DNA from 4 places in the Paenibacillus hexagrammi genome. Region 1 is predicted to be linked to each of the others. Evidence: riboswitches for the same ligand, from Rfam matches in the RefSeq annotation. Region 1 holds a riboswitch; each other region holds the start of a gene.

What was found. A riboswitch is a leader RNA that binds a small molecule or an ion and turns the genes downstream of it on or off. The one in region 1 is predicted to bind cyclic di-AMP.
Region 2: it holds a riboswitch for cyclic di-AMP, as region 1 does, so the genes downstream of both, L0M14_RS22395 (stalk domain-containing protein) here and L0M14_RS23600 (C40 family peptidase) in region 1, are expected to answer to the same signal.
Region 3: it holds a riboswitch for cyclic di-AMP, as region 1 does, so the genes downstream of both, L0M14_RS29180 (hypothetical protein) here and L0M14_RS23600 (C40 family peptidase) in region 1, are expected to answer to the same signal.
Region 4: it holds a riboswitch for cyclic di-AMP, as region 1 does, so the genes downstream of both, L0M14_RS26895 (resuscitation-promoting factor) here and L0M14_RS23600 (C40 family peptidase) in region 1, are expected to answer to the same signal.

What each region holds. Positions count from the first base shown of each region.
Region 1 is NZ_CP090978.1:5,171,221-5,175,941, reverse strand. Features, by position in the region: tRNA gene L0M14_RS23635 (tRNA-Leu) at 1-52, shown strand, start outside; gene L0M14_RS23630 (DUF1450 domain-containing protein) at 282-533, shown strand; gene L0M14_RS23625 (ferritin) at 647-1,156, shown strand; tRNA gene L0M14_RS23620 (tRNA-Gly) at 1,341-1,415, shown strand; tRNA gene L0M14_RS23615 (tRNA-Arg) at 1,419-1,495, shown strand; tRNA gene L0M14_RS23610 (tRNA-Pro) at 1,515-1,588, shown strand; tRNA gene L0M14_RS23605 (tRNA-Gly) at 1,596-1,666, shown strand; cyclic di-AMP (ydaO/yuaA leader) riboswitch at 1,862-2,075, shown strand; gene L0M14_RS23600 (C40 family peptidase) at 2,081-2,953, shown strand; gene L0M14_RS23595 (hypothetical protein) at 3,130-3,789, shown strand; gene L0M14_RS23590 (phosphodiester glycosidase family protein) at 3,786-4,721, opposite strand, start outside.
Region 2 is NZ_CP090978.1:4,947,450-4,952,170, forward strand. Features, by position in the region: gene L0M14_RS22380 (sensor histidine kinase) at 1-179, opposite strand, end outside; gene liaF (cell wall-active antibiotics response protein LiaF) at 224-886, opposite strand; gene L0M14_RS22390 (PspA/IM30 family protein) at 1,465-2,055, opposite strand; cyclic di-AMP (ydaO/yuaA leader) riboswitch at 2,219-2,367, shown strand; gene L0M14_RS22395 (stalk domain-containing protein) at 2,374-3,165, shown strand; gene L0M14_RS22400 (polysaccharide deacetylase family protein) at 3,325-4,029, shown strand; gene L0M14_RS22405 (anti-sigma factor) at 4,493-4,721, opposite strand, start outside.
Region 3 is NZ_CP090978.1:6,349,316-6,354,036, forward strand. Features, by position in the region: gene L0M14_RS29155 (hypothetical protein) at 1-75, shown strand, start outside; gene L0M14_RS29160 (Blp family class II bacteriocin) at 355-579, shown strand; gene L0M14_RS29165 (hypothetical protein) at 600-833, shown strand; gene L0M14_RS29170 (hypothetical protein) at 953-1,180, shown strand; gene L0M14_RS29175 (hypothetical protein) at 1,262-1,846, shown strand; cyclic di-AMP (ydaO/yuaA leader) riboswitch at 2,050-2,219, shown strand; gene L0M14_RS29180 (hypothetical protein) at 2,336-2,626, shown strand; gene wsfD (glycan biosynthesis hexose transferase WsfD) at 2,767-4,212, opposite strand; gene L0M14_RS31280 (hypothetical protein) at 4,279-4,404, opposite strand; gene L0M14_RS29190 (GerAB/ArcD/ProY family transporter) at 4,557-4,721, opposite strand, start outside.
Region 4 is NZ_CP090978.1:5,862,360-5,867,080, reverse strand. Features, by position in the region: gene L0M14_RS26905 (ABC transporter permease) at 1-326, opposite strand, end outside; gene L0M14_RS26900 (ABC transporter ATP-binding protein) at 323-1,066, opposite strand; cyclic di-AMP (ydaO/yuaA leader) riboswitch at 1,349-1,546, shown strand; gene L0M14_RS26895 (resuscitation-promoting factor) at 1,844-2,983, shown strand; gene rnmV (ribonuclease M5) at 3,109-3,645, shown strand; gene rsmA (16S rRNA (adenine(1518)-N(6)/adenine(1519)-N(6))-dimethyltransferase RsmA) at 3,658-4,560, shown strand; gene yabG (sporulation peptidase YabG) at 4,625-4,721, shown strand, end outside.

The DNA.
Region 1 (4,721 bases):
TCAGGTCCGTGTGGGCTAACCCCCCGTGGAGGTTCGAGTCCTCTCGACCGCATCAAGTAAAAAAAGAGAGTGTTTAACAGCCTATGGCTATTGAACGCTCTCTTTTTTTAACATGTAAGAGTGTTTAACTTTTCCACCGAACTAAAACGTTAGGGCTGCCCCTTTTTAAAGCCAGAGACCGAGTCTTGGTCAAGCCCTTTCATTTTATGTTTGACAATGATAATTATTATCAATATTATGGATGATAAGATGTCAAGTTGAGCACGGGGAGTGAACATGACATGAAGACGATTAAATACTGCTGTAGAAACGAGAAATTTGGTTCCAAGCAAATATATAAATCGTTAAAAGACGAGTATCCTGACCTGAAACAAAAGAAGAAAGATTGCTTAGGCAACTGCAAGCATTGCAAGAAGGAATGCATCGCTATGCTCGGTAAAAAGGAACTGCTGTGCGCAGCATCTCCCCATCTCTTATACGCTCAGTTAAAGCAAATTATTGCGGATTCAAGAGCGGAAAAAGTAATGGTGTAAGCTTGCACAGGCTGAAGGTTATTGAATTCGTTTGTATTTCTAGGGGCAGTTCTGGTAATCTTGTATGTATGGGATTTTGACTAACGATAACCAAATAGAAAGGGCGTGCAGAAATGTTAAACGATACGCTTACAGAAGCTTTAAATGAACAAATGAACTATGAATTCTACTCTGCGCACGTCTATATGGCCATTGCCGGTTATTGCGCTGCTGAGAGCCTAGATGGCTTCTCAAACTTTTTTATTGTACAAGCTGAAGAAGAACGTTTCCATGCTATGAAGATGTTTAAATTTATAAATGATCGCGGAAAAAAGGTAACCCTAGCTGGTATGGAGACACCTGTAAACAACTATAAATCCATTTTGGATGCATTTGAACATGCCTTTAAACATGAGCAGGAAGTAACCAGAAGAATATATCATTTATCTGATCTGGCTTTAAATGACCGCGAGCATGCAACTATGCAATTCTTGAAATGGTTTATTGACGAGCAGGTAGAAGAAGAAGCAATGTTTGACAGCATAATTAATAAGCTTAAGCGGATCGATCAAGACAGCAATGCCTTCTTTATGCTTGATGCCGAATTTGCGCAAAGAACCTTCACGCCTCCGACTGGAGAATAATCGTCTTATGTATCATATAAACAAAGCCTACTCCAAGCTTACTACATGTTGCTGAGTAGGCTTTCCTTCTTATAGGGAGCCTCCAAAATAAATAAAAAAACATTTGCTTTTTTTCTAAATACCTGATATATTATTCCTTGTCGCCTCTGAAGAAATATTAGTGAGGGACATGCAATTAGGTCTTGCGGAAGTGGCTCAGGGGTAGAGCATCGCCTTGCCAAGGCGAGGGTCGCGGGTTCGAATCCCGTCTTCCGCTCCATAAGTGCCCTTAGCTCAGCCGGATAGAGCGTTTGACTACGAATCAAAAGGTCGGGAGTTCGAATCTCTCAGGGCACGCCATTCAAGTGAATATTGATTTCGGGACGTAGCTCAGCTTGGTAGAGCACCTGCTTTGGGAGCAGGGGGTCGCATGTTCAAATCGTGTCGTCCCGATATACACGCGGGTGTAGTTCAATGGTAGAACTCCAGCCTTCCAAGCTGGTAGCGTGGGTTCGATTCCCATCACCCGCTTATCTAATGAGAAGACCACAATTTGTGGTCTTTTTTCAATTTTTGATGTTTATGTTTATAATCGCATTTTATTAAAATCATTTAATAAGGCTTTGACTAGGCATAAAAGGGACGGGCAACCCCAAATTTTCGACATGGAAACTATTACTACGACACAAAAATTGATCTTTCTACGAAATCTATGATAGTCTATGACAGTAAAAAATGCCGAATCAGGGAGCAACATAAGCTCCTGTACGGGGGATTCTTTCTTAACAATGGGGTGAATGGCAGGATCACAGGTGCTCTAAGTGCTCTATTTGCTTGAAGTGTATCAAGTACATTATGTTTTGTAAGTCACCTGTGTAACAGCCAAGGGAATACCTCTTCCCGAACCCGTCAACTAACCTCGGAGGCTCAGGGAGGACATGGGTTTTGAGATTGTCAATGAAAGGTGTTATGGGAGTATCCACTTTGTTATGCGCGGCGGTTACCAGCAGTGTTGGATTTTCAGGTCAAGCAGAGGCAGCTCAACCTATTCCTGTTAAAGTTCAGATTAATGATGAAATTGTCCAGTTCGCGGAAGCTCAGCCGTTCATAGACTCGAAAGGGGTACTGCAAGTTCCCCTCAGGGCTGTATCTGAGAAGCTGGGTTATGAAGTTAAATGGGCTCAGCAGGGAGATGAGATTGCGGTTTCTCTGTTAACCAGAGATCAGGTTGTGTCGCTCAAAACCGATCAGCAGCAAGCTTTAGTGGGAAGCAAGAAAATTAGTATGGCAAGCAGTCCAACTCTTATTCAGGGGAGTACGTATGTGCCGCTGCGTTTCATTAGCGAGACGTTTGGATCACCTATTGATTGGAACGAGTCGAATCAAATTGCCATTGTCAACGCGGACGGCAAATCGCATCAACCGGCTTGGATCGCACCACCTCCCGCGCCAGCGGAGCCACCGTTATCGGACCAAATTGTGCAAATGGCGGACAGTTACTTAGGTGTACCTTATGTATGGGGAGGAACGACTCCAAGTGGTTTCGACTGTTCTGGGTTTGTTAACTTTGTCTATAATGCCAAGGGTGTTGAGCTGCCTAGAACTTCAGTCCAAATGTACGACCAATCCGGAGTAAGAGTTACCGATTTGAAAGTAGGAGATTTGGTCTTCTTTGCTTCAGGTATTGTCAATCATGTTGGAATTTATTTGGGTAATGATGAATTCATATCAGCTACTACTTCCAGAGGCGTTGCTGTAGAAAGTCTGACAAATCGTTATTGGAGCTCACGTTATGTGGGAGCCAAGCGCGTAATTTAAGGGATACATACTCAAAAAGGGAGCATTCGTTCTCATCAAGCCGCAAAATTGCGGTTTACGGAGCGAATGTTTCTTTTTTATGCAAAAATATCAAGTTATATATCGAATTTTTATTCATTTTCGCCTATAATGAAGTGATGTCCGGAGTCAGAGGAAGCGGGTGAAAGGCAATTAGCATGCTAGCTGGTGTTTGGAAGCAATGGCTATTTAAAAAAAGAGAAGCGGTTTCAAAGAATAGAAAGCAGGCTATCTCAAGCGGCGTATCCATACCCGGAGAAATTCAGGAAGTAATCCAACATTTCTTTTGCACTTATGATAATTTTCAAGGTGCCCGTAATCTTCAGACGGATACTTTTATAAAAGAAGTGTTTTACGCCACGAAGCAGGAGCCTATGGATCAAAGCACTGTTGAGGAAATGGAGACGTATCTCCACTACAATAATATGCAGAGACTGCGGCTAAAGCATTATGAAATTGATGAGTTTCTAATGGTCGACAGCGATGTGTGCCTGGTTGGCGTGACCAGAGAATACAGCGGCAATGTGAAAAACAGGGTGTTGTATTTTTTACATAAAGAAGATGGAGGCTGGCGCTTCCATCATATTGCAAGGTCTCATTATGGTGTTGTCCTTGATAAGTTTCAAGTAAGAGAACAGACGGGCTTTGTCATTGGTAATGAAAAAGCCGCGATGCTGTTTCTGACGCATAGTTCTTCTTCGGCGGCAACCAATTATATGACCGGAGATTACGTACACGCAGAAGGATACCTGGAAGTCGAGCAGCAAGTGAGCGGTCAACTGTTTTACAGGGTTGTTCGTATGAATCGCATTCATTAAGGAAAGGTAAGTGAAGCCCGGTATAGCTGAGAATCCCATGTTACTTTTCCACCAAGTGATTCTATGACTGCCCGAAGAGGCATATAGATATGTCCCTCTACGATTTCAGGAGCTGCAGGCAGTACGACTTTGTTACCATTCCAAAGCATGATCCGATCATCGGGATGCAGCCGGATATGGTTCGTACCATATTGTACAGTCAGTTCGCGTGCAGTTCCGTCCCATTCAAACTTCGCACCAATTCTCTCGAGAATTCCCCGCATGGGAACCATGCTGGTTTCTTCCGTTAAGTATCCTCGAAATTCTTGCACAAACTGTCCATTCACGGTTAATTGAATTTGTGGATTCTGCAATCTTTCCACAACAAGAGCGTTGCTGAGCTCCCTTCCAGGTGAAGTAATGATCGTGCCTCGCGCATACAACGCTGAGCTTGCGCCTCCATCTAAGTTCATGGCGTCTGTGATGCCTAACTGCTGTAAAACATGGGCCATATCCGAAATAGTGGCTGATGATACGGTGCCCATGAGCAGCTGACCGGATGCGTCAACGCCGATAAAGCTGCGAGCGTTCGCTTGAGTGGTGATTTTCGGGTCCGTAAAGCCATCACGGGTGTAATCGATGTCGATGTTTCCATCACTTAGCAGTCTAGGTCCAGCACCAACTGCAGCATCGACCATTGGCAATAGATCGGTACCGGAAAGAGATGCTTCCATGCTCATCGTATCCCCGATATGAATATTGGGCAGGACGTAGGTCTGGTTGTTGGCACTGTGGCCGATCAAGCAGACTTGTCCGTCTTCCGGGATCGTTACAGGGTCCTCTGTAATTGCGGTGACCACGTTGTTTTCAATGACAACTTTAACAGAATTCGTATAGGGAACTTGAGTGCCAAAGGAACGGGTATACCACACAACTTGATCATCTACGGAATC
Region 2 (4,721 bases), 220 kb from region 1:
ACTGACCCAACTACCAGGAAGCTGATCTGCACACCTTCCTGCCAGGTGCGGAATGGAACGATCATATTACGAGAGCTGAGAAAATATAAAACTGCTCCTAAAATGATCAGACTGAAAAGAATGGATTCCCCCATGCTGCGCCATATCATATTCGTTAACTTTCTTTTATAGCCGTCCAAGCACGGTCCTCCTTCTCCAGCCTGGTCCGGATCCCCGGATCAACTTACAAAATTTTAATGTCCACATCTCCTACGATGTAAGAGACAACTAGTTTCACTCGATGGTCCGCCCACTCATAATTACTGGACTCCCAGATAAGCTTGTTCAACACACCAGCTTCTTTTTCCCGTCCTGCTGCTATTTGACCCATTATCACAGATGAGGTGACGGAAATACCTATATCTTCAGGTACGATAATATCAACATCGCCAATGACGCCTTGAAGAATGAGCGTCGTTTCTTTTTTCTCGAGGATCGCGAGAGATAGGTCAATATAAGTTTCACCGATGACGTACCAAATGCTGCTATTACGCAGAATCCACGGCTCTCGTCCCAATCTCATGCTGTCGATAATTTTATGCTTCTGGTTGTACGATTCGTCTTTAGGGAATTGCTTGGATCGAATAAAATAAAGTCCCAACAAAATCAAAACAATGGAAATGACGATGGACAGATGGTTGGCAAATAAGATGACAATTCCCGCACCGATCAGCACATAGCCTTTTCGTTCTCTTCGCGATCTGATTCGATGAATACCCAATAGAACGAGGAGAATCGCAAGAATGGGAAAAAAGCCGACCGTATGATCCAGAAGTAAAAAAAGACCGGCCCCGATCAGCAGCAGCGCTGTATTCCGGCTTCGGTTAGGTTTCGTATCTTCTCCCATGTTGCACCTCCTCTGGCTGCTCGATTATAAGATAGGCTGTACACATTGTGGTAAAAAGCCGCTGTGACCGCATTATTCTAGCATACCATAAGAATCTGCGCCCTCCAAGATGAAAAGACGCGACCAGCGCTGCTCTCCGCGCACAGCCCTGCCCCATTTTGGGTGCGACTTGGAGGCGCGTAAGTTGCATGGCGAGCGCTAGCGTGTGGCGCATAGGGCGCATACTCACGTGCGCGCGGCTGCGCCGAGGGCGGACTCGCGGGCTGCGCGGCTGCGCCGAGGACGCGGACTCGCGGGCTGCACGGCTGCGCCGAGGGCGCGGACTCGTGGGCTGCACGGCTGCGCCGAGGGCGGACTCGCGGGCTGCGCGGCTGCGCCAAGGGCGCGGACTCGCGGGCTGCACGGCTGCGCCGAGGGGCGCACATGCTCGTGCTGCGTGGCTGCGCCAAGGGCGCGGACTCGCGGGCTGCGCGGCTGCGCCGAGGACGCGGACTCGCGGGCTGCACGGCTGCGCCGAGGGCGCACTCGCGGGCTGCGCGGCTGCGCCAAGGGCGCACATGCTCGTGCTGTGCGGCACGCTACTTCCGGGAGCGCGCCCGCCCTTCACAGCCGCTGAAGCGGCTGTGCTGCCACTCCTCCCGGAGTCTGCCGCGCACGGCGCGCAGCTCCTCCCGCAAGTTGCAGCTCGCCTCCTTCAGCGTCTCGCGCGACAGCACGGCCGCTTCACGCAGGCCGTGCCAAGCCTCGCGGCCGAGCTCGCGGCCCGCGTGTTCCAGCTCGCGCAGCGCTTCGCGCGAGCCTGCGTCATCATGCGGCCCTGCGCCCCGCGGCCGCATATTGCCTGCAGCGGCGCGAAGCCGCTGCAGCTCCTCTGCTAGTGCCAGGATATCATCCTGGCACTTCCTGTACTGCGCGCGGAGGTCTTCGCGCGCAGCCTCCAGGCGCAGCTTCTCCTGCAGCGCACGCCGCGCCAGGTCCTCGTCGCCAGCTCGCATCGCAAGCTCGGCCTGCTCCGTGCGGAGCTCAGCAAGCTCCTCCGCGTCAACACATTGCAGCCGCAGCTCAACAGCTCGCTGCAGCGCTTCATGATAGCGCTGCTCTGCTGCTTCTATTTCCGATATAGAAAAACCGTATCCGGTCCCCATCTGCCCAACCCGCTTCATACCCATTGTCAATTCCGCCCCTTTACATTCCGAATCTTATGCTTCTATCGTAATCCAAACACTTCACTCTCAAAACGGACTCCCGACTGTATTTCATACTGGACTTAAGTCCAGGTTCCGCCGCACACTTCCACATTTTGGCCGTTGTTGGCCTATAGCCACGATGATAATATAATTGGAGCCGAGTCCGGAGCTCCTCATGCGCCGGTACGGGGGACGATATACTTGGGGTGAATGTGTGCTGTTTCAGAGGCAAACTAGGGAGAACCTTCTTCCCGAACCCGTCAACTAACCTCGGAGGCTTCACTAGAAGGAGGAATCCAATTGAATATTGCTTTAAAAGGGCTGGCTAGCCTAGCTGTGTCTATGACCGTATTGGCAGGAGGCTTATTTTCCCCGCTTCATGCGAATGCAGCCGAGATGGAAGTGAAAGTGCAGGTCAACGATGACCTTGTACAATTTCCGGATGCACAGCCTTTTTTGGACAACAACCATTTTACGCAAGTACCGGTTCGCTTCGTTACAGAGAAGCTTGGATATGCGCTCCATTGGGAAAAAGATGGAGATAAGATCAAAGTGACTTTAAATAATGAGAAACACACGATAACGTTGATCTCAGGGGAAAAAGAAGCAGTCATTGACAATACGCCGGTAGAAATGGACACACACGCCGAATTTCAAGAGGGCCGTGTCTATGTTCCTCTCCGATTCATATCAGAGGCATCCGATGTGCCCGTGCAGTGGGATGCTAGCAGCAATTTAGCTATTTTAAACAAAGACGGCAACCAGCACTCCCCGGATTACCAGGAATTCGAGGCAACCGCTTATTCAGCCGATCCTGCCGAGAACGGCGGCTACGCGGCGTTTGATTTTATGGGCAATCCACTCATGCTGGGAACTGTGGCTGTAGATCCTTCTGTTATCCCGCTGGGTTCCAAGCTGTATATCGAAGGGTACTCATTTGACGGGCTTCCTGCTGGCGGTATGTATGCTTATGCTACGGATACAGGTGGTTCTGTAAAAGGCAACCATCTAGACATCTTTATACCCGCCTCCAAAGAATCGTTAAAGCAATTCGGCATTCAAAAAATTAAAGTGTATAAGTTATCCGAATAAGGACATCTAACGAAAACTAAGCTGGTTGCTGAACAAGGAATGACTATTCCTTACAGCATTCCGGCTTTTTTTCATGTTCCTCACAAATATTGCCTCGGCTTCATGGCGAATAGGTTGGAGAAAAGGGTCAAAGACTATCTCCAAAGGAGGTAACGACCCATGGCTAAGCTCCATCGTAAACTGCTCGTTGCCGCTCAGCTTGCCGCTTCCTTAACCCTCATGACAGGAGCTGTTCCTGTTCCGCAAACTCAGGTAGTTTCAAAAGTTCAGACCACTCAAAAGCTGGTCGCCCTCACGTTTGACGACGGTCCGAATCCCGTCTATACGCCGCAGGTTCTGGATGTACTCAAGCAGTACGATGCGAAAGCAACTTTTTTTGTGTTGGGGAAAAGAGTCCAGATGTACCCTCAAATCGCGATCCGCGAAGTCAATGAGGGGCATGAAATCGCCAACCACACCTACGACCATCATTTTCTGCGGCATGTCTCTCCTAATAAGCTTAAGGAGGAAATCGAACAGACGCAGGATATTATTTTTGATATCACCGAGCAAGTTCCTCACGTGTTTCGCCCTCCCGGCGGTTACTACGATCAATCATTGATTGAACTGGCCAAACAGGATCGTTTTACAGTTGTCATGTGGTCCTGGTATCAAGATACGAAGGATTGGAAGAAGCCCGGTGTTGATAAAATCGTCAGCTCCGTCCTAACTCATATTCATAACGGAGACATTATCCTGTTTCATGATCTGCAGGGCGATTGCTCCCAAACCGTTGAAGCATTAAAGATTCTACTGCCAGAGCTCAAAAAACAAGGCTATCAATTTCTAACGGTCACCGATCTGATAGCAAAAATGAACAAGTAAAGGAAACCTCATAATGAAAGATTTGATAAAGTCAATAACGCTCATGCTGGGATTATTGCTATTCGGTGCTCCTCCTCTTTCCCTTACGGCATCAGAGATCACGCCCCAGGCAGAAGTGTTCCAACCATCCACCGAAAAAGTGATCGCCCGGTTTCCTTGTACGGAACAGGTCCGCGATGAGACCGCTGCGTGGATCGCTTCCATCACGGAACTATATGGACAACCGGAAATTCCAGAACCCAAAGACGGCCTTGTGGTCCACATCCCACTACAGCCGTCTTTACAAGTATCAAATGAATGGCTTCATGAGTCCATTCAGGATTTGTATGTGCTGGTCCCCGGCCCACGGGACAAGCAGCTTCCTCTACTGCTTGCCATTACGGAACAGGGAAGGCCCTATGTCTTCCATTTCAGCTGTCCTATCCAGCCTTTTTCTAAAGAGTCACCACCTAACTCGCGGCGGCTAACTTTTCCCAAGACTTGCTGCAAGCACCGGTTTACCTCTCGGCTTGTCTCCATAGGCATCCGGCTCCAAGGTAATGGCAATTTGATCGTAGCTGCTGGGCTCCATCGTAAAATATAAACCGCCTGTCCCGTCATGGCTCATGAACGTGCCTGCATTGACGACGACATCCTTACCTTTTAAAAGCCATACCTGAAAGGCCTCATTACCTTTGAGCTCGGGGAGCTTT
Region 3 (4,721 bases), 1.2 Mb from region 1:
GTTTTGACAGAGGTCGAAGCTGCGTTGAAAGCTAAGTGGCAGGCGAAAGCGGATAAGAACGCTGCAGTGGAATAAGGGGTAACACGCGTAAGGACTGCGAAGTAATATGCAGGTAACATAGAAAACAAGCCGTGGGCGATTGGCAGCCTGCGGCTTGTTTGTGTATGAGCTTGGCATTTGGAGCGATAGTAGAGTTGAATTTCTTCATCGAAGGGATTTTAATGGCATGTATCCCATTTGGGATATTTTAGGAATAGCAAACTTGAAATAAGATGTTACAGAAAGATACTCTTTTACACCCGAGGGGCCCTGGGTTTGGAATATCTTAAAAAAGAAATTGAGGTGTAAGATAAAATGAACAGTTTTGAAGTTATTTCTCATGAAGAGCTAACATCAATCAATGGCGGTTTTAGTATTTGGTACGCTTCCATGGGGGCGTTATTAACGGTAGCAACAGTAGCTGCTGTGGTAGTAGCAGTCGCAGACCCTGAGCCTGTCACCAAAGTAGGGGCGGTAGCAGGCGCATTCAGTACAGGGGCAACAGCCGTTGACCAATGGGAAAAAGCATTCAGAAACTAAACAAAAAGGGGTTAAGAACAATGAATTCATTTCGTATTGAAGAACTAAGTCAAGGCGACCTTGAACAGATTAACGGAGGCTTTAGCTTTGGCTCATTTGCTGCCGGAGTTGCCTGCTTAGCAGGTGCGGTTGCCTGCGATGTGGCCGCTATGGCCACAGCACCTACAGTTGTAGCTCCGGCTGCACTGATCGTAGGAGGCGCCGCCCTACATACAGCAGGGATTGGAATGATTGCGCACTCATTTGTAGAATAAGATCATAAAGGCATGTATGAAACTTCAGGTCACTCGAATAGAGTGGCTTGAAGTTTATTTTCATAAATCCTTCAGCGGGTTACAATGAACTTATTACGAGGGAAGAGAGGAGTAAAGGGATGCTTGTTTTGCATATACTCGAGGTGATCATCTTTACTTCACTACTGGCGGTAGCACCCATTCTCTATACGAAGTTTAATTTGAATCGTCATTATTGGGTCATTATTGTTTTCTTCGTAGGAATAGCGGTTATAAGCAGATTGGTACTTACTGCCAATTGGGCAGTTCCATTCGCAATCGCACTGCCCATCATCTTATTTACCAACTTGAAGCGGCAAAAGAAATAAGGATTTGTTTACCGAGATTCACTAATTCCTTCCTGCGACAATAATCTATACATATAGACGAATGTTCAAGGAGGGAGAAGGATGACGAAGACTAGAAGGAGCAAATCCGCTAAGAACAGCAGGCTTACGGTGTCAGCCTTGCAGAAAGCCGCGAGGCTGATGCTGCCTTTTTACAGGAGAGTAGTGCTGAGTAAAACATTTGCAGACCGGTGGGCCAAAGCAGTTCGGAAAGCTGACGTAGCGGAGATGGACCGCATGCTGCAGTCCGTGATCGGCAAGGTGCCGCTGGCCTCGCTATCATCGAATGCCATCGGTTACTTTATCAGCTTTCCGCTAAGCAGTCCCATATATCCGATAACGAATGCGACATCGATTCGTCCAGGTCAGGTGCAGTTCACCTTTAGCAGCCCGATCCACCGTGCGATTGCAAAAGCCGTCTTCCCGCTATATTGGGAAATCGCCTCGAATACACCCTTTGCCGCTCTCATCGTGCAGGCGATCCACCGCAAGAACAAGGCGTTTTTGAACCGCCTGATCCGAAGTGTAGTGCCATCTAGAAGGCTTGTTAAGCTGGAGTTCGAACCCTCGGGTCTGGCACTGGGCTTCAAATATCCTGCAAGCAAGTATATCTACTACAACGAAGTGTTTCTGGAGTTGGATCTTTAGAGGCTTGGAAATACAAAATGAGGAATCGTTATCGGTTCCGAGAAGGCTGCCATGCGCCGGACCATTGTATCGCAGTTTTTCAATATCCATAAAACTGTCCAGATGTCAGTGCCATGCTTCGATTACATATCGGAGGGTGGCTTTTTAATTGTCATTTTACATTTATTTGAATCAAGCGTAAAATTCTATCCATTAATTAAATATCATATCTAACGCTGAATCCTTAGGGAACGGGGGAACCGAATTGCGTAACCGATAAGACTCGGGATACTGCATGGGGTGAATCCTTAGGTTTGTTTGTAAGAATAAAGGAAGGGCAATCTCACTGTCCGAATCCGTCAGCTAACCTCGTAAGCGTAGTTTGAGAGAGGATGGTCACCATGATCAATGAACATTGACTACGGAGAGTCGTGTGCCTCTGTGGTTTTTTATTTATACTTGCATTCTTTCTATGTTAAGTAAAACAACGAATATGGGAGATGATGTGTGATGCTTAAAGAAGAAGCACAAAAATTAATGGGTGAACATCGGGATGTAGGCAAATTTGTAATGCATATTGCTGAAAGAATAAACGATAAAGAACAAAGTCATTATGAGGAGGTTGCTCTGGCTCGAATAGCCGGGGATAAAGAAATAACAGGGGAATATGAAGCAGGATTTCGAAAGGGACTCGAATTATCACGTAAAGCGATTTTGGAGGTTTTGGAGGATACCATTGATGACCAGAACCACAAAGGCGATAAAAGATACAAGTCTCATTTTAAAGACGGTATCGAATAGATCCCTCATCGGCTAGATTGATTTCCTTCATTTTATAGACCAAATCGCTATCATACATTCATAAATTGAATCTAATCCATTATGAAAAAATGGAGCGCCGCGATTTGCGGGCTCCGTTTTCTAATTAACTATGGATTAGCCTAGAAGCTGGACCCCGTTGTCCGGCTTTTTGCTGCTAAGCGATGAAACAGCTGAACGGCTGTGTGAAGAAGCCAGCCCATGCTGCTCACGGCCATGACGTCGAAGGTGACATTGAATAAAAATAAATGCTTGCCTAAATCGGCTTCGCCATCGCCCAGCAAAGGAATCATAAGCGCAAATAGGCCGACTGCGCCGATTAGAAAGAAGATCTCAATGAATGTCTTCTCAGAAGCAAGCTTGGCCCGGACATATTGAATGAACGCGATCAGGTAATAGGCAAGATAAAAGCTAACGACAAACCATAGATGGTTCGGCATATAGGTGTGTTTGAATTCGCTCCAGAGGCTGAAACGATAAGATAAGGCGCCGTACGGCTGGCCCTCCGACTTCTCGAAATTGCCAAGGTAATAAGGACGAATGCTCATGCTGTTCACTGCAGCCTGCTCTAATTTACTTACCCATCTTGCTGGATGACGAAGATAAAAGAGCATCACATCTTTATGTGAAATGTTATCGTAAAAAGCGCTCTGGAGCCTTGGATCTGTCTGTTTGATCGCGGTATCGTCTTGAAAAAAGTTCGTTCCTGCCAGCACCGCAAGTTCGTCGGACAGCCCTAACTCGTGTAGATCGGTTGTCACGTGCAGAGAGTCTTTGAGGATGCCGAAGAATACGGTTTGGTACAGATTGATGTGCTTGAGCTCCTTGGGAGCGGCCAGATACACGCCTGCCGAAAGCACCAGCAAAGAAGCGGATAAGGAGAGAACCCTCCGTCGCCAAACCCTGCCTTCTTGGAGCGGCAAAAAGCGCAGTCCGAGAAGAGCGAATGCGGCCCCGATCGGTACATTTTGGATTTTCGAGCAAGCCAGAAATCCAGCAGCGATAAAATAGAACACAAGCAGCGTCAAAGACGGCGAGGGGTGCCTCACAATCACAAAGGCCAAGCTAAGCGTCAGCAGGAAAAATACGAGAGATACGGGCTCGCCGAAGAACGAGTTAAAGTAAGCCAAGTAAGCAGTGTCGAAAAAAACGAACAGAATCAAGAGCGACAAAACCGCCGTCGTAAAACCGGAAGCAACAGGTCTATATTTGAAAAACACATAGATAGCCGTAAGCATGACAAGGCTGTAAATGGCCGACAATACATGAATGTCGAACACTTCACGGCTTAGCATTCTCCCGATCAGAGAGGCTAGGACAACAAGTACGATTTGTGAGGAGAAATACCCTCCAAATTGAAAGCTTCCGTATCCATATGTGGAGTGGGCATAGCCATAATATTGATCGTGTGCCGTCTCACCTACATGTAAGAAATCAATGCCTCCTGCTCCCATTACTCTTAAAAAGTCCCCGTTATTGGCAACACCGATAAACGGCTTCGTAAATAACATCTCAAACAAAACACCGGCAGCGATAAGAACAACCACCCATTCAAGCCGAACCTTCATTTTCAAACCTACATTCTCCTTCCATACGCATATCCAGCGAATATGCAGCTTGCTAAACCGCTAACGTTACTTGCCCCCTTTTCGGCGTCGATACCAGCTCATGAGGGAAAGTCCCAAAGCAGCTGATACCATAGCTGTCTGCATATACCAACGATGATCGATCATCATGCTGGACTCCCAAGGAAACTTCATTTACGAAACAGCTCCCTTTCTACGTATTTTATTCCTAAATATGGTAATTAGCAATGTGGTGGCAGGGAGGACGAGAAACAAGGGAACCCACAAGTTCATAGGAAGCGCTTTTGTTCCGGCTTTCAGATGTTCGGCAAAATAACTGGCCATGGTCATGGCCATAGTGAAGAAGCTGCTGCGCAGGTCCATATCACAGGGGTGTAGCTCTTGGTCTGCAGCAGCTCGCGGATACATAGGACTGCCGTTAGCAAATGAACGGATAGCTTTATAAAAGCTGTGCACATAAAATACAGCGCTCCCAGAGCATCGAGATTTTC
Region 4 (4,721 bases), 690 kb from region 1:
TACAGAATCGAGTGTCGAAAATAGCTCCCCATCTGACTTTCCATACGCAGTAAGAACATTCTATCTGCATCTCTTAGAAGTGTACGAATTGGACTTGCCGATAGTGTAGGAACGAGCAGCAGCAGCACAATCCAGAGGTAAGGATAATTTGTCGGAAGCTGCTGTAATGTTTTTGCATAATAATAGGAAGCTACAATGACAAGAAATAACATGAAGCCGACAAAATTACTGCGGGCGGCATATAGCCAATAGCCCATCGTTTCTTTCATATAAAGGTGAAAACGCTGCCTCCATATATCCTCAACACTCATTCTCATGTCCTTCATAAAGAATCACCTTGGATAATGTGATAGAAAATGTCGTCTAATGACGCTTGCGCCAGGCCCGTTTGTGCTCGCAGTCCTTCTATATCGCCATGAGCTGCCATGCGCCCTCGATGCAATACGACAAAGTGGTCGCAATATTTTTCAATGGTAGACAAAATGTGCGATGAGATGAGGAAGCTGGCCCCTTTGTGCTTCATCCTCACCATTAATTCCAGCAGCGAGCGTATCGCAAGCGGGTCGAGGCCAAGAAAGGGCTCATCGATGATATACAGGTCTGGTTCGACCAAGAAAGCGTTCATGATCATAACCTTCTGCTTCATCCCCTTGGACAAATGTCGGGCGAAGCTTTTCAGCTTATCTGTCATGCGGAATTCCTCTAGAAGGATCTGGGATCGCTCCTGATACTGCTCGCGTGTCAGCCCATATGCCATTGCGGTTAATTCCAGATGCTCGGCAATGGTTAATTCCTCATAGAGCTCGGGACTCTCGGGTACATAAGCATAAGAAGAGCGATAAGAGATGGATTGCTCGTCCAGCGTGAGTCCTTTGATGCGAATAACGCCTTTTTGCGGCTGTAGCAGTCCAAGGATGTGTTTAATGGTCGTGCTTTTACCAGCCCCGTTAAGGCCGATTAGACCCACCATTTCACCCTGGCGAATCGAAAAAGTAAGTCCGTGAAGAACAGGCTTGCCTGGAAGATATCCTCCATACAAGGCTTCAAGTTGCAGAATGGGATTCATCGAATGGCCTTCCTTTTCAGCAAATTATTGGAACTTTTCACCCAGTTTTAACCACCACCATTATAAACAAATTCGCTTTTCGTGCCTAATTCCTAGGCTCATTTTGTGAAAATAAGCGTAAAGATGCGTTATATAGAGAAAAACGTATTAAAAGCCGTGATTTATTATTTAAAATGTCTATAATTATTGAATTCCGCGCTTTTTAGCAGGCGACTATCCCTTTACAGGTTGAGATTTACAGCGTAATATACTTTTCATAATAACTTAATAACCAATTTGCCAAATTTCCATTCGCTGAGTCCCATATAAGGGAACGGGGGAACCGCTGCCGGCAAGTCAGTGTTTACGTACAGGCTGATTTGCAAGCAGAATGATTATCAGGGGTGAATCCATTGTGACTGCATGATGCAGGAGCAGGGTAGGGCGACTCTCACGTCCGAATCCGTCAGCTAACCTCGTAAGCGTACCGAGAGAGGTAACGATTGTCGTGTCTAGTCATGTCTACACACATGTATACAAGACCACGGGAAGAGTCCTCTTTCCGCTGGTCTTTTCATTTTTTGGAGATATTTACATCAGGATGCTCATAGGATGAAAAGCGAGGGGGGTGGGACTACCGTTGGCAGCGCAGCGCGTTGTGTGCTGTTGTCGGGAGAACTCCGCTGTAGAGCTGGAGAGGAAGAGGTACGTTAAGTTAAATCACACAAATAACCTTAGTCGCGTCTAATAATCATGCGTAACACACGGGCGGCGAGGCTTTGAAGGAGGACCGAAGAAGTGGGCAACATCTCTTTAACCGAGACCCATGTAAGTCGATCATCCAGCATGTCCTTGGCACTGCGATGGAAGCATGAAAACTTGCGTTTGATCTTAAGTTTGGGTTTGATTTCAATCGCTATGACTTTCATGTTTTTGGTGTTGTTGTACGGTACGGCTACCAAGAGCGTATCCGTAGTTGTGAATGGACAAGAAACCGTTGTGCACACGAAGCAATGGGTCCTGCAACGCCTACTGGATGAACAAGCCATAAAGATAGGGGAGCACGATGAAATTTCTGCTGCGCTGAATACCAAAATCAAAGGCGGAGAGAAATTCGTTATCGAGCATGCTTCACCGATTCAGTTGACTGCTGATGGAAAGACCACCACTGTTTACACAACTGCAAGAACGGTTGAAAGTGCATTGCAGGATTTACATATTGCACTGGGAGACCTCGATAAAGTAACCCCTGAACCAACCGCATCACTGACATCCGGCGATGAGATTAAAGTCGTTCGGGTGAAAAAAGAAATCGAAGAAATGACGGAGCCGATCGCATTCGATACGGAAAAGAAGAATGATGCATCGATCTTGAAAGGTAAGGAGCAGGTCGTCCAGGAAGGTAAAGAGGGCGTTCTGTTGAAAAAGAAAGAGAAGACCTTCGAAGACGGCGTTCTTGTCTCCGAAGCGGTTGTCGATGAACAAGTCCAATCGGAAAGCGTCAATAAAATTGTCGCTATAGGAACCAAGAATCCGGTTGTTGTCTTATCGGCCTCTTCGCCGAGCGTGGATGAAATAGCCAAGAATGGCGTTAAATTCGGTTACAAGCAAATTCTCAAGAATGTGAAGCTTACTGCGTATTCAGCGGGAGTTGCATCTACTGGTAAATCCAAGGATAGCCCTGGTTATGGTAAGACCTATACAGGGACTACCGTAACGGAAGGCAGAACGATTGCCGTAGATCCCAAAGTGGTTCCGCTTGGCTGGTGGGTATACATTGAGGGCGTGGGCTTCCGTCGTGCTGAGGATATCGGCAGCGGCGTGAAGGGGCAGATGATCGACGTGTATTATGACGATGAGAGTCATGCCAATCGATTCGGGACGAAAAGCGGGTTTACCGTCTATATTATCGGACCGAAGAAACCAACGGAGAACTAGCACATCTAGGTGTAAATAAATATCTGCACGGGCAGAATGAAAATAAATAGGAATGATCCGGCTGTGCCGGCGAAAGAAGAGGGGCTCCCTCTTCTTTTTGTGCGTGTAGGGAAAGGAACGGCTGTATGATTAAGGAAGTTATTGTAGTTGAGGGCAAGGATGATACGGCTGCGATCCGGCGTGCGGTACAAGCAGACACCATCGAAACAGGAGGCTCCGCAATTGGAGCTGCTGTGCTCAAACGGATTGCGCTTGCGCAGGAGCGCAGGGGTGTCATTATCTTCACGGACCCCGATCATGCCGGTGAACGGATACGCAAGATTGTAGCTGCCAAGGTTCCTGGCTGCAAGCATGCTTTTATTTCACAAGAACAGGCGGAGTACAAAGGGGATATTGGCGTCGAGAATGCCTCCCCGGAGACGATACGCCACGCACTAAGCCATCTTCGTACAGAATATGAAGCTGCTGTCTCCATGGTGACATGGGAAGATTTGATAGATGCGGGTCTTATCGTCCATCCTGAAGCGGCTTCAAGGCGCTTGGAGGTAGGCAAGAAACTGGGGATAGGGTACTGTAACGGTAAGCAATTTTATAAACGCTGTGCCATGTTTCAAATCACTCGTGAGGAGTTTGAGGCGGCGGCAGAACTATTAGATAAATGAGGGTTGTAATCCATGAATACGAACAATAGGATCCTTTCTGAGGATGTCGCTACGCCGAGTAGAACCAAGGAAATTTTAAAGAAGCATGATTTGGTGTTGAAAAAGAGTCTAGGGCAAAATTTTCTGATCGATCAAAATATTCTCCATAAAATCGTATCCGCTGCGGATCTCGGACCCGGCAAGGGGGCGCTTGAGATTGGGCCCGGTATCGGCGCGTTGACTCAGCAGCTGGCTAAGCTCGCAGAGCGTGTGCTTGCTGTTGAAATTGATCAGCGTCTGCTGCCCATTCTGGCAGAGACGCTGGAGCCGTACCCCCATGCCTCAGTCGTGCATGGGGATGTGTTAAAGCTGGACCTGCCGGAGCTGTTCCGGCAGCACTTCGAGGGCAAGGTCGACGCCGTCAGCGTCGTCGCCAACTTGCCCTATTACATCACGACGCCGATCATCATGAAGCTTCTCGAAGAGAAGCTTCCGCTGGAGAATATCGTCGTGATGATTCAAAAAGAGGTGGCCGACCGCATGGCGGCCGCCCCCGGCTCCAAAGACTACGGCAGCCTGAGCATCGCCGTACAGTTCTACTGCGAGCCGGAGCTCGTCACGATCGTGCCTCGCACCGTCTTCGTTCCGCAGCCGAACGTCGATTCCGCCGTGATCCGGCTGCGTGTGCGCACGGCGCCGCCGGTGGACGTAGAGGACCCGGACTTCTTCTTCGAAGTCGTCCAATCGTCCTTCGTCCAGCGGCGCAAGACCCTTTACAATAACCTGGCTGCACGGTTCTTTACCAAAGAAACCAAGGCCGAGCTCGAAGGGCTTCTTCTCGGCATCAACATTGTGCCTTCGCGCCGCGGCGAGACGCTCAGTATGGAGGAATTCGCGCGCTTGACGTCGGCTCTCCGCGCGTACGGCTGTAAATAGCCAAATTTACCCGCACCAAATGCCCAGTCCCGCCATAGGATAGCCCTAGGAGGGGATTTGAGCGATGAGGCAAGGAGACTTTGTTACCCGTAAATCCTATGGCGGAGACGTCATCTTCAAGATTGAGCGCATTGAACGGCTGAAGGCTGATCTACGCGGTG